2 regions of the Peribacillus sp. QJM3NY_7 genome follow, and region 2 is predicted to be linked to the other one. Evidence: riboswitches for the same ligand, from Rfam matches in the RefSeq annotation. Region 2 holds a riboswitch; the other holds the start of a gene.
The links. Region 2 has a riboswitch for S-adenosylmethionine ahead of AC0VX1_RS05430 (methionine biosynthesis PLP-dependent protein). Riboswitches for the same ligand answer to the same signal wherever they lie in the genome.
Positions count from the first base shown of each region.

Region 1: linked by a shared signal. The riboswitch ahead of mtnW (2,3-diketo-5-methylthiopentyl-1-phosphate enolase) and the one ahead of AC0VX1_RS05430 (methionine biosynthesis PLP-dependent protein) in region 2 are both predicted to bind S-adenosylmethionine.

Region 1 covers NZ_CM149663.1:3,160,015-3,166,710, reverse strand. Annotated here, with positions in the region: gene AC0VX1_RS15085 (pyridoxal phosphate-dependent aminotransferase) at 1-1,098, shown strand, start outside; SAM riboswitch class I at 1,217-1,370, shown strand; gene mtnW (2,3-diketo-5-methylthiopentyl-1-phosphate enolase) at 1,479-2,711, shown strand; gene AC0VX1_RS15075 (2-hydroxy-3-keto-5-methylthiopentenyl-1-phosphate phosphatase) at 2,718-3,377, shown strand; gene AC0VX1_RS15070 (methylthioribulose 1-phosphate dehydratase) at 3,374-4,003, shown strand; gene AC0VX1_RS15065 (cupin domain-containing protein) at 4,028-4,561, shown strand; gene AC0VX1_RS15060 (CobW family GTP-binding protein) at 4,996-5,922, shown strand; gene AC0VX1_RS15055 (DUF2188 domain-containing protein) at 5,989-6,156, shown strand; gene AC0VX1_RS15050 (hypothetical protein) at 6,193-6,435, opposite strand; gene AC0VX1_RS15045 (hypothetical protein) at 6,543-6,696, shown strand, end outside.
Region 2 covers NZ_CM149663.1:1,144,604-1,151,299, forward strand. Annotated here, with positions in the region: gene AC0VX1_RS05415 (ABC transporter ATP-binding protein) at 1-922, shown strand, start outside; gene AC0VX1_RS05420 (type B 50S ribosomal protein L31) at 1,054-1,302, shown strand; gene metC (cystathionine beta-lyase) at 1,390-2,571, opposite strand; gene AC0VX1_RS05430 (methionine biosynthesis PLP-dependent protein) at 2,568-3,680, opposite strand; SAM riboswitch class I at 3,767-3,880, opposite strand; gene fumC (class II fumarate hydratase) at 4,207-5,589, shown strand; gene AC0VX1_RS05440 (hypothetical protein) at 5,699-5,941, shown strand; gene AC0VX1_RS05445 (ABC transporter ATP-binding protein) at 5,999-6,696, opposite strand, start outside.

The DNA.
Region 1 (6,696 bases), 2.0 Mb from region 2:
AATGCAATCACGGAGCAAGGACATGATGTCATTAATTTAGGCCAGGGAAACCCTGATCAGCCGACGCCGGAACATATCGTCAAAAGTTTGCAAACTGCCGCTGAAAAAACGATTAATCATAAATATTCGCCATTCCGGGGACATCAATATTTAAAAGATGCTGCTGCCGTCTTTTATGAACGGGAATACGGTGTCAAGCTGGATCCGAATAGTGAAGTGGCGATTCTATTCGGGGGAAAGGCAGGTCTTGTCGAACTTCCGCAGTGTTTATTGAATCCAGGTGATACAATCCTTGTTCCAGATCCCGGCTATCCGGATTATCTTTCCGGTGTTGTTTTAGCCCAGGCAAAGACCGAACTGATGCCCTTGACAGAAGAAAATGATTTTCTTCCGAAATACGATGACATACATAAAGAGGTTCTTGATAAAGCCAAAATGATGTTCTTGAATTATCCGAATAATCCCACAGGCGCTTCTGCAACTGAAAGTTTCTTTGATGAAACCGTCTCCTTTGCAAAAGAACATTCAATTTGTGTGGTCCATGATTTCGCCTATGGGGCGATCGGATTCGACGGAAAAAAACCGATAAGCTTTCTCCAGGCGGAGGGAGCGAAGGATGTAGGAGTTGAAATATACACTCTATCGAAAACATATAATATGGCAGGGTGGAGAGTCGGCTTCGCAGTGGGCAATAAGAGTGTAATAGAAGCTCTTGAACTATTACAAGACCATCTTTATGTGAGTCTTTTCCCGGCGATACAAGAAGCTGCGGCAAGCGCTTTGCTTGACTCACAGACCTGTGTAGAGCAGTTAGTGCAAATGTACGAGGGGCGAAGGAATGTTTTCATTGAGGGATTGAGGTCCATCGGCTGGGAAGTCAAAGCTCCAGCGGCATCGTTTTTTGCCTGGCTCAAGGTACCTGGAGGTTTTACGTCCGAGAGTTTTGCGGACTATTTATTAACGCATGCCCATGTAGCTGTTGCCGCAGGGAATGGGTTCGGTGAATTTGGCGAAGGTTATGTCAGGGTAGGGCTACTGACTTCGGAAGAACGGCTGCAAGAGGCTGTGGAACGAATACGGACATTAAACTTATTTTAATGCAATAAGGTTCACCTTTAAATAGTTAAAACTTATTGACAAAGTAGGAATTACCTGTCAGAATACAAAATAAATTCTTAATCTTTCGATACTTGGATGCAACTTATATATCAGCGTTTTCTTATTTTGAGCAGGTGGAGGGACTAGCCCGATGAAGCCCAGCAACCGACCGTAATTCCATTGTAAAATGGGGCGGAATCCTTCCGCCGGATTTTTTTGAAATCCACAAGGCACGGTGCTAATTCTTGCAGCCGATGGCTGGGAGATAAGAAGATGGCTTTTTAAAGCCTCTTCTTTATGAAGGGGCTTTTGCCATTTTGAGACCATCTCAGGCCAATAGTGACATCGAGAGTTTACTAACGTGTTATAGGAGTGATCAGATGAGCGAGATAGTCGCTACTTATTTAATTCATGACTTTATTGGAAATCATGAGAAAAAAGCAGAGAGCATTGCCTTGGGTCTGACTGTCGGGACATGGACGGACTTGCCGCATTTGGTACAGAAACAACTGGAAAAACATAAGGGACGCGTCGTATCGGTGACACCCCTATCTGAAGAAGAGAGGGCAAACAGCTACTTTAATCGGAAAGTATACCGTTCGCTGATTAAAATTGCCTATCCGGCAAGGAATTTCTCCAATGATTTACCTGCAATCCTTACGACGGTCTTCGGCAAACTTTCATTGGACGGTGAAATAAAACTTATAGACTTGGATTTTGTCGGTGATATTCAAAAAGCTTTTCCCGGGCCGCAATTTGGCATTGAAGGCATAAGGGAAAAGCTTGGCGTATTTAACCGGCCCTTGGTGATGAGCATCTTTAAAGGTGTATTGGGAAGAGACCTAACATTTCATAATGAGCAACTGAAGCAACAAGCATTGGGAGGTGTCGACCTAGTTAAGGATGATGAGATCCTCTTCGACCAGGAACTCACTCCATTTTTCGATAGAATAAAAACGGGAAAAAGAATATTGAATGAAGTCTATGAAACCACTGGCCACCGTACTTTATATGCTGTCAATCTATCTGGGAAAACTTTTGAATTATTGGATAAGGCAGAGCAAGCGGCTGAAGCAGGGGCAGATGCTTTATTGTTCAACGTTCATACATATGGTTTGGATGTATTGCAGGCCTTGAGTGAACATGATCGTATAAAGCTGCCGATCATGGCGCACCCCGCATATAGCGGGGCATTGGCATCTTCATCATTTTATGGTATCGGCTATCCATTATTGCTTGGTAAATTAGTAAGATTATCAGGTGCGGATTTATCCTTGTTCCCTTCCCCTTATGGAAATGTCGCACTTGAAAAAACGGAGACCTTAGCGATTGCTGAAGCTCTGACAAGAGATGAACTTTCATGGAAAAAAGCCTTCCCTGTTCCTTCTGCAGGCATTCATCCGGGCATGGTTCCGGACCTGATCAAGGATTTCGGGCTTGATAGTGTGATTAATGCCGGAGGCGGAATTCACGGGCACCCTGACGGAGCAGAGGGCGGTGCCAAGGCATTCCGTTCTGCTGTGGAAGCCGTTCTGGCAGGAAAGGAACTTTCTGAAGCGGCGGCTGAGGAAGAAACCCTAAAAAAAGCTCTTGTGTTGTGGGGAGGGCTATAAGAAATAATGAAACCGATCATCTTTTGTGATTTTGACGGAACGATCACCAACACAGATAATATCATTTCAATTATGAAGAAATTTGCGCCTCCGGAATGGGAAGCGTTGAAAGACGGTGTCCTTCAGCAAAAAATCAGTATATCTTCAGGAGTTGGGGATATGTTTTCCCTGCTTGATAGTGGCTTGAAGGATGACATCATCCAATATGTAAGAAAAACGGCCGGCATTCGACCAGGGTTTTATGAATTCGTTGAGTATACGAAACAAGCCAATATCCCTTTATATATTGTAAGCGGGGGCATGGATTTTTTCATTTCCCCCCTTTTGAATGATATCTTGCCAACAGAGTCCGTTTATTGCAACCATGCATTTTTTGATAAGGAAAAGATTTATATTGAGTGGCCACATGCTTGTGATGAGCAATGTAATAATGATTGCGGTTGCTGCAAGCCATCCATTATGAGGGAAATTGCGGGTCCGGAAGATTTTAAACTTGTTATTGGAGATTCAGTTACGGATTTTGAAGCGGCAAAACAGGCCGATTTTGTCATAGCCCGTGACATATTGCTTGAAAAATGCGGTAGGGAAGGAATTCCACATCAAGGATTCGAAACATTTTTTGATGTAATTGACATCATAAAGCAGCAGGAGGTGGTTAAAGCGTGAACACTCATTCTAAAGAATGGCTTGAGTTGGCAGATATTAAAGCTGAACTGGCCGAAAGGGATTGGTTTATGGGAACAAGCGGGAATTTGTCCATCCGCGAACCCAAAAGCCCTTTCTTTTATATTACCGCAAGCGGTAAGGATAAAAGGAAGCAATCGGATACGGACTTTTTACTGGTGGATTTAAAAGGAAAACCAGTTGAAGATACGAACCTAAGACCATCGGCCGAAACGTTACTTCATACAGACATTTACCGAAAAACCAATGCGAACTGTGTACTCCATGTCCATACAGTTGAAAATAATGTGATTTCGGAATTGTACGGAGATGAAGGCCAAGTTTCCTTTCGTAATCATGAAATCATTAAAGCGACCGGTCGGTGGGATGAAGATTCGGAGCTTCGGATTCCAATCATATATAATCACGCTGACATACCGTTGCTATCCGATAAGTTCAAGCCGCATGTCGAAGAAGACTCTGGCGCTGTGCTGATACGCAATCATGGCATTACGGTTTGGGGCAAAAGCGGATTCGAGGCAAAAAGAATACTTGAAGCCTGCGAATTTTTATTTCAATATCAACTGTTACTTAATCAACAAAAGGCGTTTGCAGGTTCTATAAGATAAATACTCATAGAGGAGGAATGAATGATGGCGACGATCAGATTCCATGAAACAAACGAGGTTATTGAAAACGGTGAACAGGTAAAAGGTTTTTTAGAAACACAAGGGGTTATTTATGAGCAATGGGACATTTCTAAATTACCTGCACATCTTGTAGAAAAATACGATCTAACAGATGCTGACAAGGAGGAAATCCTTGTAACATTCCAATCAGAGATAGCGGAAATCTCTGAAAGAAGAGGCTATAAAGCCCATGATATCATCACATTATCCGATGCAAATCCGAACTTGGATCAAATGCTTGAAAACTTTAAGCAGGAACACCATCACGAAGATGATGAAGTGCGTTTCATAGCAGGTGGAACGAGTATCTTTGCCATTGAAGGCAATGATAAACAGTGGTTTGATGTACGGCTTAATCCAGGAGATCTTATTAGTGTACCAGAATCAACAAGACATTATTTCACGCTCGCGGAAGATAGGAAAACTGTTGCTGTCCGGATTTTCGTAACAGCTGCAGGATGGGTGCCAATTTACGAAAAAGACGAAGTTCAAGCATGAATCAATGTTGAAAAGCCAGCTTACGGGCTGGTTTTTATTTGTAGAAAAAAGGGAAGTCGGAATGGTCTCACCTAATCTTGATTTTTTTAAAAAACATTAATCCCTTTGTGTTTTTTCTATTTTATAGGAAAGAAATCCCGCAAGATTGAAGAAACTTGCGACACTCCTGCCGAATAACTGTCTAGCCGAGAACCCACAGGCGCTTGCTTTGATGCGGCTTGGCAGACAGTCGGCGGAAAGGGAGAGGATTTCTGAAATCGACTGGATGTTTTTAAATAAAAAACTGCAGACGAACTCGCTTTTCTTCGAATTTGCATAGTCTGAAACCAGCTTACGGGCTGGTTTTTTTATGTGAATCCGGCAAGTGCTTTAATAAGCTAATTATGATAAAATTTAACGGAATCGAATTTAACCGGATTTAGGAGCAGATAAGAATGAAAACGACCGAAGTGTACATATTGGGCGGCTTTCTCGGCAGCGGGAAAACGACGCTTCTTCGAAATATTTTAAAACAGGAAAGTGAAGCGGGCAGAAAAGTGGCAGTGCTTTTAAATGAGCTCGGCAGTGTATCGGTTGACAGCGGACTCATTGGTGATGGAGTGCCTCTGAAGGAGTTGTTTGACGGGTGCATTTGCTGCACAATTCAAGATAAACTGGAAGTTCAGCTTCATGAGTTACTAACCGAAAATGAACTGGATGCGGTTTATATTGAAACGACGGGTGCAGCTCATCCAGTTGAAGTATTGGATGGCATCATGTCGCCGATTTTCGCCAAAAAGCTTGAGTATAAAGGGATCATCACGGTCGTCGATTTATTAAGGTGGCGCGATCGGGAGGAACTGTCTCCGCAGCTTCGACAGTTGCTTACAGAGCAAATCCATCATGCCGATTTCATTTTATTGAATAAAGCGGATATGGTAAGTGAGATGGAGGCCGCACAGCTAATATATACGATACAGGCGCTGAATACGGATGCTGTATGTTTATTGACGGAGTATGCAGCCGTTTCATTGGCATCATTGCAGCAAATGCAAAGCAAAAGGCATAATGTACATCAAAAGCTTGATGTACATGACCATTTGCACTTAACTGCAATCGTTCATACATTTGAAGGTGCTGTGGCACAAACCGACTTTGAAGAGTGGCTTAGGGCCCTTCCGGAAACGGTCTATCGAATGAAAGGATATATTTCCTTTACACATTCACAATACCCGCATTTATTCCAATACTCCTACGGAATGCCGATGTATATGAATGAAATGATGAAAATGCCATTGAATATCGTCATGATCGGGGAAAAGTTGGATAAGGAAATGTTGATCGGTCAGTTGAAAGCTTTGGAAGCGAAAGCGGCCCGATAAACGTTTACCGCCCATTAAAGAAGGGAAACATGAAAAGAAGACTTTCTTATTAAGGAGGCGGTATCAGTGCCATGGAATAAGGACGATTACCCAAACTCGATGAAGAATCTAGATGAAGATGTCAGGGAAAAGGCTATAGAAATCGCGAATGCTTTATTGGATGAAGGATATGAGGATGGAAAAGCCATTCCAATTGCCATAGACCGGGCTAAGATGTTAGTAGGAAATGATTGAGAAAATGGTCAGACCCACATAGGGGTCTGACCATTTTTATTGTTGCATTCCAAAGGCGGCAAATGTCTTTTCGTCTTCTATCAATCCGCAGGCAGCGCACTGAACCCGAACTTCAGGACCATTATATGCTAGATGGAATGGCAGAAGGGAGTCGTTCGAATATTGTTCAACAATCTCACCGGATTGGGGATCCTTTTTAATGGGTGTTGCTACTTGCTGAATGAGATTGAAGCGAGATTTATTTGTCCGGCAATTCGGACAGCGGTATACTTGAGACATTGTACTCACTCCTTTTTTGGATTTTAAAAAGCATGATATCTTATAAGATAGTCTTTACAAACTTGAACATTAATATGTATAAATTAGTAATGGATGGAAGGGATACTATGAAAGAAAATGTCAGGCAAGAAGAATTACTGGTGGCTTATTTAAGCATATGGAACAATCGTAAGGTGAACGATGGAGGGGGAAGGGAAGTGTTGCCGGAACTCATCAGACGAGAGCTTTTGGATGAAAATGCCCATCCCCGCGCCCGAAAAC
Region 2 (6,696 bases):
TTCCTTAGGGATGATGTATGCAATTGTTGATTTGATCAGCCGCCTGCTACATCCGCTTCACGGAATCGTCAATCAGTTCGCTAATCTTGAACAGGCGCTTGTTGCAGGGGAGAGGACGTTCAGCTTATTGGATGAGAAGGGATTGGCAGTCAGCGATGAAAACATATCCAGATACAAAGGAAACGTACAATTCGAAAATGTTTCTTTTGGTTATAAGGATAAAGAATATGTGTTAAGGGACATTTCCTTCTCCGCTAAACAGGGGGAAACGGTTGCTTTAGTTGGCCACACCGGTTCAGGAAAAAGCTCCATAATGAATTTATTATTCCGCTTTTATGACAGCAGTGAAGGTCAGATCAAAATCGATGGCAGAAATATATTGGATATCCCCCATCAGACGCTTAGGGAGCATATGGGGATCGTCCTTCAGGACCCCTATTTATTTACTGGCACCATCGCCTCCAATATCAGTCTCAATCATAAAGGCATCACAAGGGAAATGGTTGAAAAAGCATTAAGAGATGTCGGGGGGGACAAAGTGCTGAAGCATCTTCCTTTAGGGCTTGACGAGCCCGTGATCGAAAAAGGCGGAACGCTGTCTTCGGGACAGCGTCAGCTAATCTCTTTTGCCCGTGCCCTTGCATTCAATCCGGCCATATTGATCTTGGATGAAGCGACAGCAAGCATCGACACCGAAACCGAGGCAATTATCCAGGAGGGTATGGAAGTGCTGAAAAAAGGGAGAACGACCTTCATCATTGCACATAGGCTTTCCACGATAAAAAATGCCGACCAAATTCTTGTACTGGAAAAAGGGCGGATTGCAGAGCTTGGTACACATGAGGAATTAATGGAACTGAAAGGAAAGTACTATCAAATGTATGAACTGCAGGCAGGTCCGCATAAAGGTATGGCTGGCTGAATGGAATAGGGGTAGATCATCTAGATTAAACTATAATGAAGGTACCGACTTTTGGTACCTTCAAGCATAATGGTTGATAATAGTAATCATTACGTTTAAGATATACCTATACTGACGATGAGGTGATAATAGTGAAACAAGAAATTCATCCCGATTATCAACAAGTGGTATTCATGGATACCAACAGTGGGTATAAATTTTTGACAGGCTCCACTAAGACGTCCAATGAAACAATCGTTTGGGAAGACGGCCAAACATATCCTTTATTAAAAGTGGAAATCAGCTCGGATACGCACCCTTATTATACAGGAAAGCAGAAGTTTGCTGAAAAAGGCGGACGGGTGGATCGCTTCCTGGATAAATATAATATGAAGAAATGAGAGTTAGGCCATCGGGAAATCGATGGTCTTCTTTTATTGATGGAATAAAAAAGGTGCCCATAAAATATGAGGCACCCACTACTTTAATCATTTTGCAGCAATTGCTTCCTCTTTGGCAATATTGACGAGGGCAGCTTCGAAATCCTTGATTAAATCGTCCGGATTTTCCAGTCCGACAGAGAGGCGGAGCAAGCTATTCGTGATGCCTCGCTTTTCCCTTTCATCAGCAGGCATGGCCGCATGGGACATTTTGGCCGGGTAGGATAATATGGATTCTACCGCTCCCAGGCTTACGGCAAAAACAGGGAGCTCGACAGTGTTCACGAAGGAACGGAAGATTTCCTCACTTTCCAATTCAAATGAAAGGACCGCCCCTGCTCCGAGTGACTGGCCTTTCTGGATGGCGTGCTGTGGATGATCGGCTAGGCCGGGATAATACACTTTTTTCACCAAGGGCTGCTCCTTTAAGTAGGCTGCAATCTTTTCGGCCCCTTTTTGTGAATGTTCCATTCTAACTGACAAGGTTTTCAAGCCTCTCATTACGAGCCAGGCATCCTGAACACCAAGGACCGCTCCAAAGGAGTTTTGAAGCGAACCGAGTCTTGCCGCCAATTCCGGATCTTTCACGACCGCAAGCCCAGCTACCACATCACTATGTCCGGATAAAAACTTCGTCGCGCTATGAAGGACAACATCAGCGCCCAAATTCAGCGGTTTTTGCAATGCGGGCGTCAAGAATGTATTATCAACAAAACTTAAGGCACCGGCTTTTTTTGCGATATCACATACAGCTTGAATATCGGTCACTTTAAGTAAAGGATTTGAAGGCGTTTCAATGTATATGGCCCTGGTATTTGGCTGAACCGCCGCTTTGACACTTTCAAGGTCCGTCATGTCAACGAAGGTATGCTCAATATTGAAACGGTTCAAAACGCTTGTGACCATCCTGAACGTTCCGCCATACACATCTTCGGAAATGACGATATGATCCCCGGCAGACAATAGCAGGAAGGCTGTTGAAATGGCAGCCATACCTGATGAAAAGGCAAAGCCGTGAGTGCCTTCCTCAAGTTCGGCAATGATGTCTTCAAGTGCCTCGCGGGTTGGGTTCCCGCTTCTGCTGTAGTCATATTTGCCGAATTGATCGATATCGGATTGATGGAAAGTCGATGCATGCTGGATGGGGACGCTCACACCGCCCGTTGCCGGATCGAATTTATGTTGATTATGAAGTAATTTTGTTTCAAAGCTAAAATCATGATCTGTCATCGTAGTGCCTCCCTTTTTACATGTGCGAATGCTTGCTGCAAGTCACCAATCAAATCGTCGCTATCCTCGATGCCAACGGAGAAGCGGAGCAGTCGATTACAAACACCGTTTGCCGTTCTGACCTCAAGCGGTATATCGGCATGTGTTTGTGTGGCAGGATAGGTGATGAAGCTTTCAACCCCTCCCAGGCTTTCTGCAAAGGAAATTAATGAGAGCGATTGTAAAAATGGGTTGACCGCCGCTTCATCAATGATGCGGAAAGAAATCATGCCGCCTCGGCCTGGATACAATACGTCCGTAATACAATCATGCTCCGATAAGTAATCTACAAGTATCTTGGCATTCTTTTCATGACGCTCCATCCGCAATGCTAGGGTTTTCATTCCGCGCATCAACAGCCATGAATCAAATGGGCTCAAGACAGCTCCAGTGCCATTATGATGGAAGGCAAGTGCATCACATAATTCAGCGCCGCTAGCAACGATCAGTCCGGCGAGCACATCATTATGACCACCGAGATACTTGGTTGCACTGTGGATCACAATATCAGCTCCAAGTAAGATGGGTTGTTGAATAAGAGGCGTGTAAAAAGTGTTATCAACGATTAGCAATAAATTATATCGTTTAGCCAATGCGGCAACGGCGCTAATATCCGTTTGCTGCATAAGAGGGTTAGTGGGAGTTTCGATGAAGATGGCTTTCGTGTGAGGAGTGATGGCTTTTTCGATATCCTCCAAACAACAAGTGTTTACATAGTCACACTGCAATCCCCATTTTTTAAAACCTTGTTCTAACAGCCGATATGTACCGCCATAAAGATCTTCACTGACAATCCACGCATCCCCGGATTTAAAAAGGGCGAGTATAGTGGAGATGGCGGCCATTCCTGAACTGCAGGCATAGCCTTGGTCTCCTTTTTCCAGATCGGCGATGGATCGCTCCAATAGCTGGCGGGTAGGGTTACCTGTCCTTGTGTAGTCGAATCCCGTCGATTGACCGATTCCTTCGTGGCGAAAAGCTGTTGAAAAGTATACCGGCGGATTGACTGTTCCTGTCGCCGTTTCACTGCGATTTCCTAATTGAGCAAGATATGTTTCAGGTTTATACATGGTTTTCACTGCTCCTTTGAGTTAAATAAAATAAAAAAAAGTCTTCTTTAAGAAGAAGACTTTGATTAAGTAGGGACGAGTCATTCTTCTTATCTTCCAAGTTCATAAACTTGTGGAATTAGCACCTTTTCATTGGTTTGAAACAAATGAAGGTTGCTGAGGTGTCATCGGGCCATTCCCTCTACCTCTCTCGATAAGAGTTTAGATTATTCAATTTCTTTTGAATTTACTATATATACAAAACACTGTCAAGGACATTTTTGGGGTGATGATGTGTTGGTGTTCATGGCCAGGTCAATTGAAGCCTAGCGGTGCCTACACTTTATGTGTCAAAAAAGAATATCCAAATTTTCATCTAAATATGAATGGACTAGGATTTTTCAGATATATGGAAAGGGTCAGCGGGATATTTTTGCTTTAAAATAATAAAGTTTGTACAATGTATGGAGAGAAAGAATAATCCGACATTATTCATTTCATATGCAAAAATTCTTCAATGAATAGTGCAAACTTAGGAGGAGAACACATGGAATACAGAATCGAACGTGATACGATGGGTGAAGTGAAAGTTCCTGCTGATAAATATTGGGGAGCACAAACTGAGAGAAGCCGTAACAATTTCAAAATCGGTAACGAAAAAATGCCGATTGAATTGGTTCGTGCATTTGCATACGTTAAACAAGCTGCTGCAAAGGTGAACTATGATCTTGGCGATCTTTCCGAAGTTAAAAAGAACGCCATCGTCAAGATTTGCGACGAAATCCTTGAAGGTACGCTTGATGAACATTTCCCGCTTGTAGTTTGGCAAACGGGAAGCGGTACGCAAAGTAATATGAATGTGAATGAAGTGGTCGCTAACAAAGGGAATGAATGGTTAAAAGAAAATGGTGAATCGGAAATCCTTCACCCGAATGATGATGTTAACAAGGCACAAAGCTCAAATGATACTTTCCCGACTGCCATGCATATTGCAGCCTTTATGGAAGTTGCTGAAAAATTGGTTCCTGCCATCAAAGCACTTCGTGATACATTCGATATAAAAGAAAAAGAATTTTGGGATGTCGTGAAAATCGGCCGGACACATCTTCAAGATGCTACACCCTTAACATTAGGACAAGAAATTTCCGGTTGGAAAGCGATGCTCGATAAAGACTTGGCGATGATTGAGGAAAGCAGCCAAAAACTATTGAACCTTGCTCTAGGCGGAACGGCTGTAGGAACCGGAATCAATACAAAGAAAGAATTCCCGGGACTTTCTGCCAAACAAATTGCAGCGGATACAGGATATCCTTTTGTCACATCTGATAATAAGTTCCATGCATTGACTAGCCATAACGAAATCGTCTACGCACACGGTGCTTTGAAAGCATTGGCGGCAGATTTAATGAAAATTGCGAACGATGTCAGATGGCTTGCAAGTGGACCGAGAAGCGGAATCGGAGAAATTGCCATTCCGGAAAACGAGCCGGGCAGCTCCATCATGCCAGGTAAAGTCAATCCGACCCAAAGTGAAGCGCTTACCATGATTGCGACACAAATCGTGGGTAACGATGCTACAATTGGCTTTGCAGCAAGCCAAGGTAACTTTGAATTGAATGTATTCAAACCAGTCATCATCTATAACTTCCTGCAAACGGTCAAATTATTGACGGAAGGCATTCATTCCTTCAACGATAATTGTGCGGTTGGCATCACTGCAAATGAAGATAAGATCAAAGAAAATGTAGAGCGTTCCCTTATGCTGGTAACAGCATTGAACCCGCATATCGGTTATGAAAAAGCAGCCAAGATCGCCAAAACTGCCTTCAAGGACAACTCCACGTTAAAAGAAGCGGCATTGAAACTGGAGTTCCTGACGGAAGATGAATTCAAAGCATGGGTCGATCCTGCTAACATGGTTAATAAATAATTGGATGGAAGTACCCTCCCTCTAGCATTAGGGAGGGTGTTTCCATGTGTTAAAATACTGGAATCGACAAATACTGAAATCATAAGTATCTGGAACAGGAGGAAAAACAATGTCTATATGCCCGCTTTGCAACGGTCTAAGAAAAATTCATGTGGATTGCCCGGAATGCGGCAGTGAACTTGAGGATAAAGGGAAATTCATGGATTATGCTGATGATTACAGTGCTTATATGGATATCGACATACTTAAAGAAAACGACGGATACCCTCAATCCCTTCAAAAAGGGCAATGCCCCCATCTCATGAAATGCCCTGAATGCGGACATGATGAAGTGGTATTGGTCCAGGAATGAATCGCCCCTTATTTTAATAAACGTAAAAAGACCCATAATGAATGGGTCTTTTCATGTTTAATTGGCAGATAACTTCATGCTTTCCTGCATCTGTTCATCTTCTTCAACTAAAATGCGATGTTCGGTCCCTTTATCAAAAAAGTGCGCTTTATTCATGTCGAGGGCAAGTTCGATCTTTTCGCCTGCCTGGATAATGTTATTGGCATCGACCCTTGCAACGAAGTCCTGCCCCTCTAAAGTGGAGTAGAGCATGATCTCCGCGCCCATGAGTTCGGCTACATCAATTTGGGTCGTGAATGTAGTGTTAGGGGACTCCGTGAAATAAGCTCCTTCATTATGGAAATCTTCCGGACGGATTCCAAGGATTACATCTTTTCCGACATATCCTTGATCACGTAGCATTTTCATCTTAAATTCAGGTATTTCAAGCGTTTGTTCGCCTATTTTGATTGTGCCTTCTTTTAATGTTCCGGTAAAGAAGTTCATGGCAGGCGATCCGATAAAGCCGCCGACAAACACGTTTATTGGTTTCTCATAAACATCCTTTGGAGCACCGACCTGTTGGATGATACCATCTTTCATTACAACAAGACGTGTCGCCATGGTCATTGCCTCTGTTTGGTCATGTGTGACATATATCGTTGTGGTGTCGAGCCGTTTATGCAGTTTAGCTATTTCAGCGCGCATTTGAACCCGCAGTTTTGCGTCGAGATTGGATAATGGCTCATCCATCAAGAAAACTTTTGCGTCCCTTA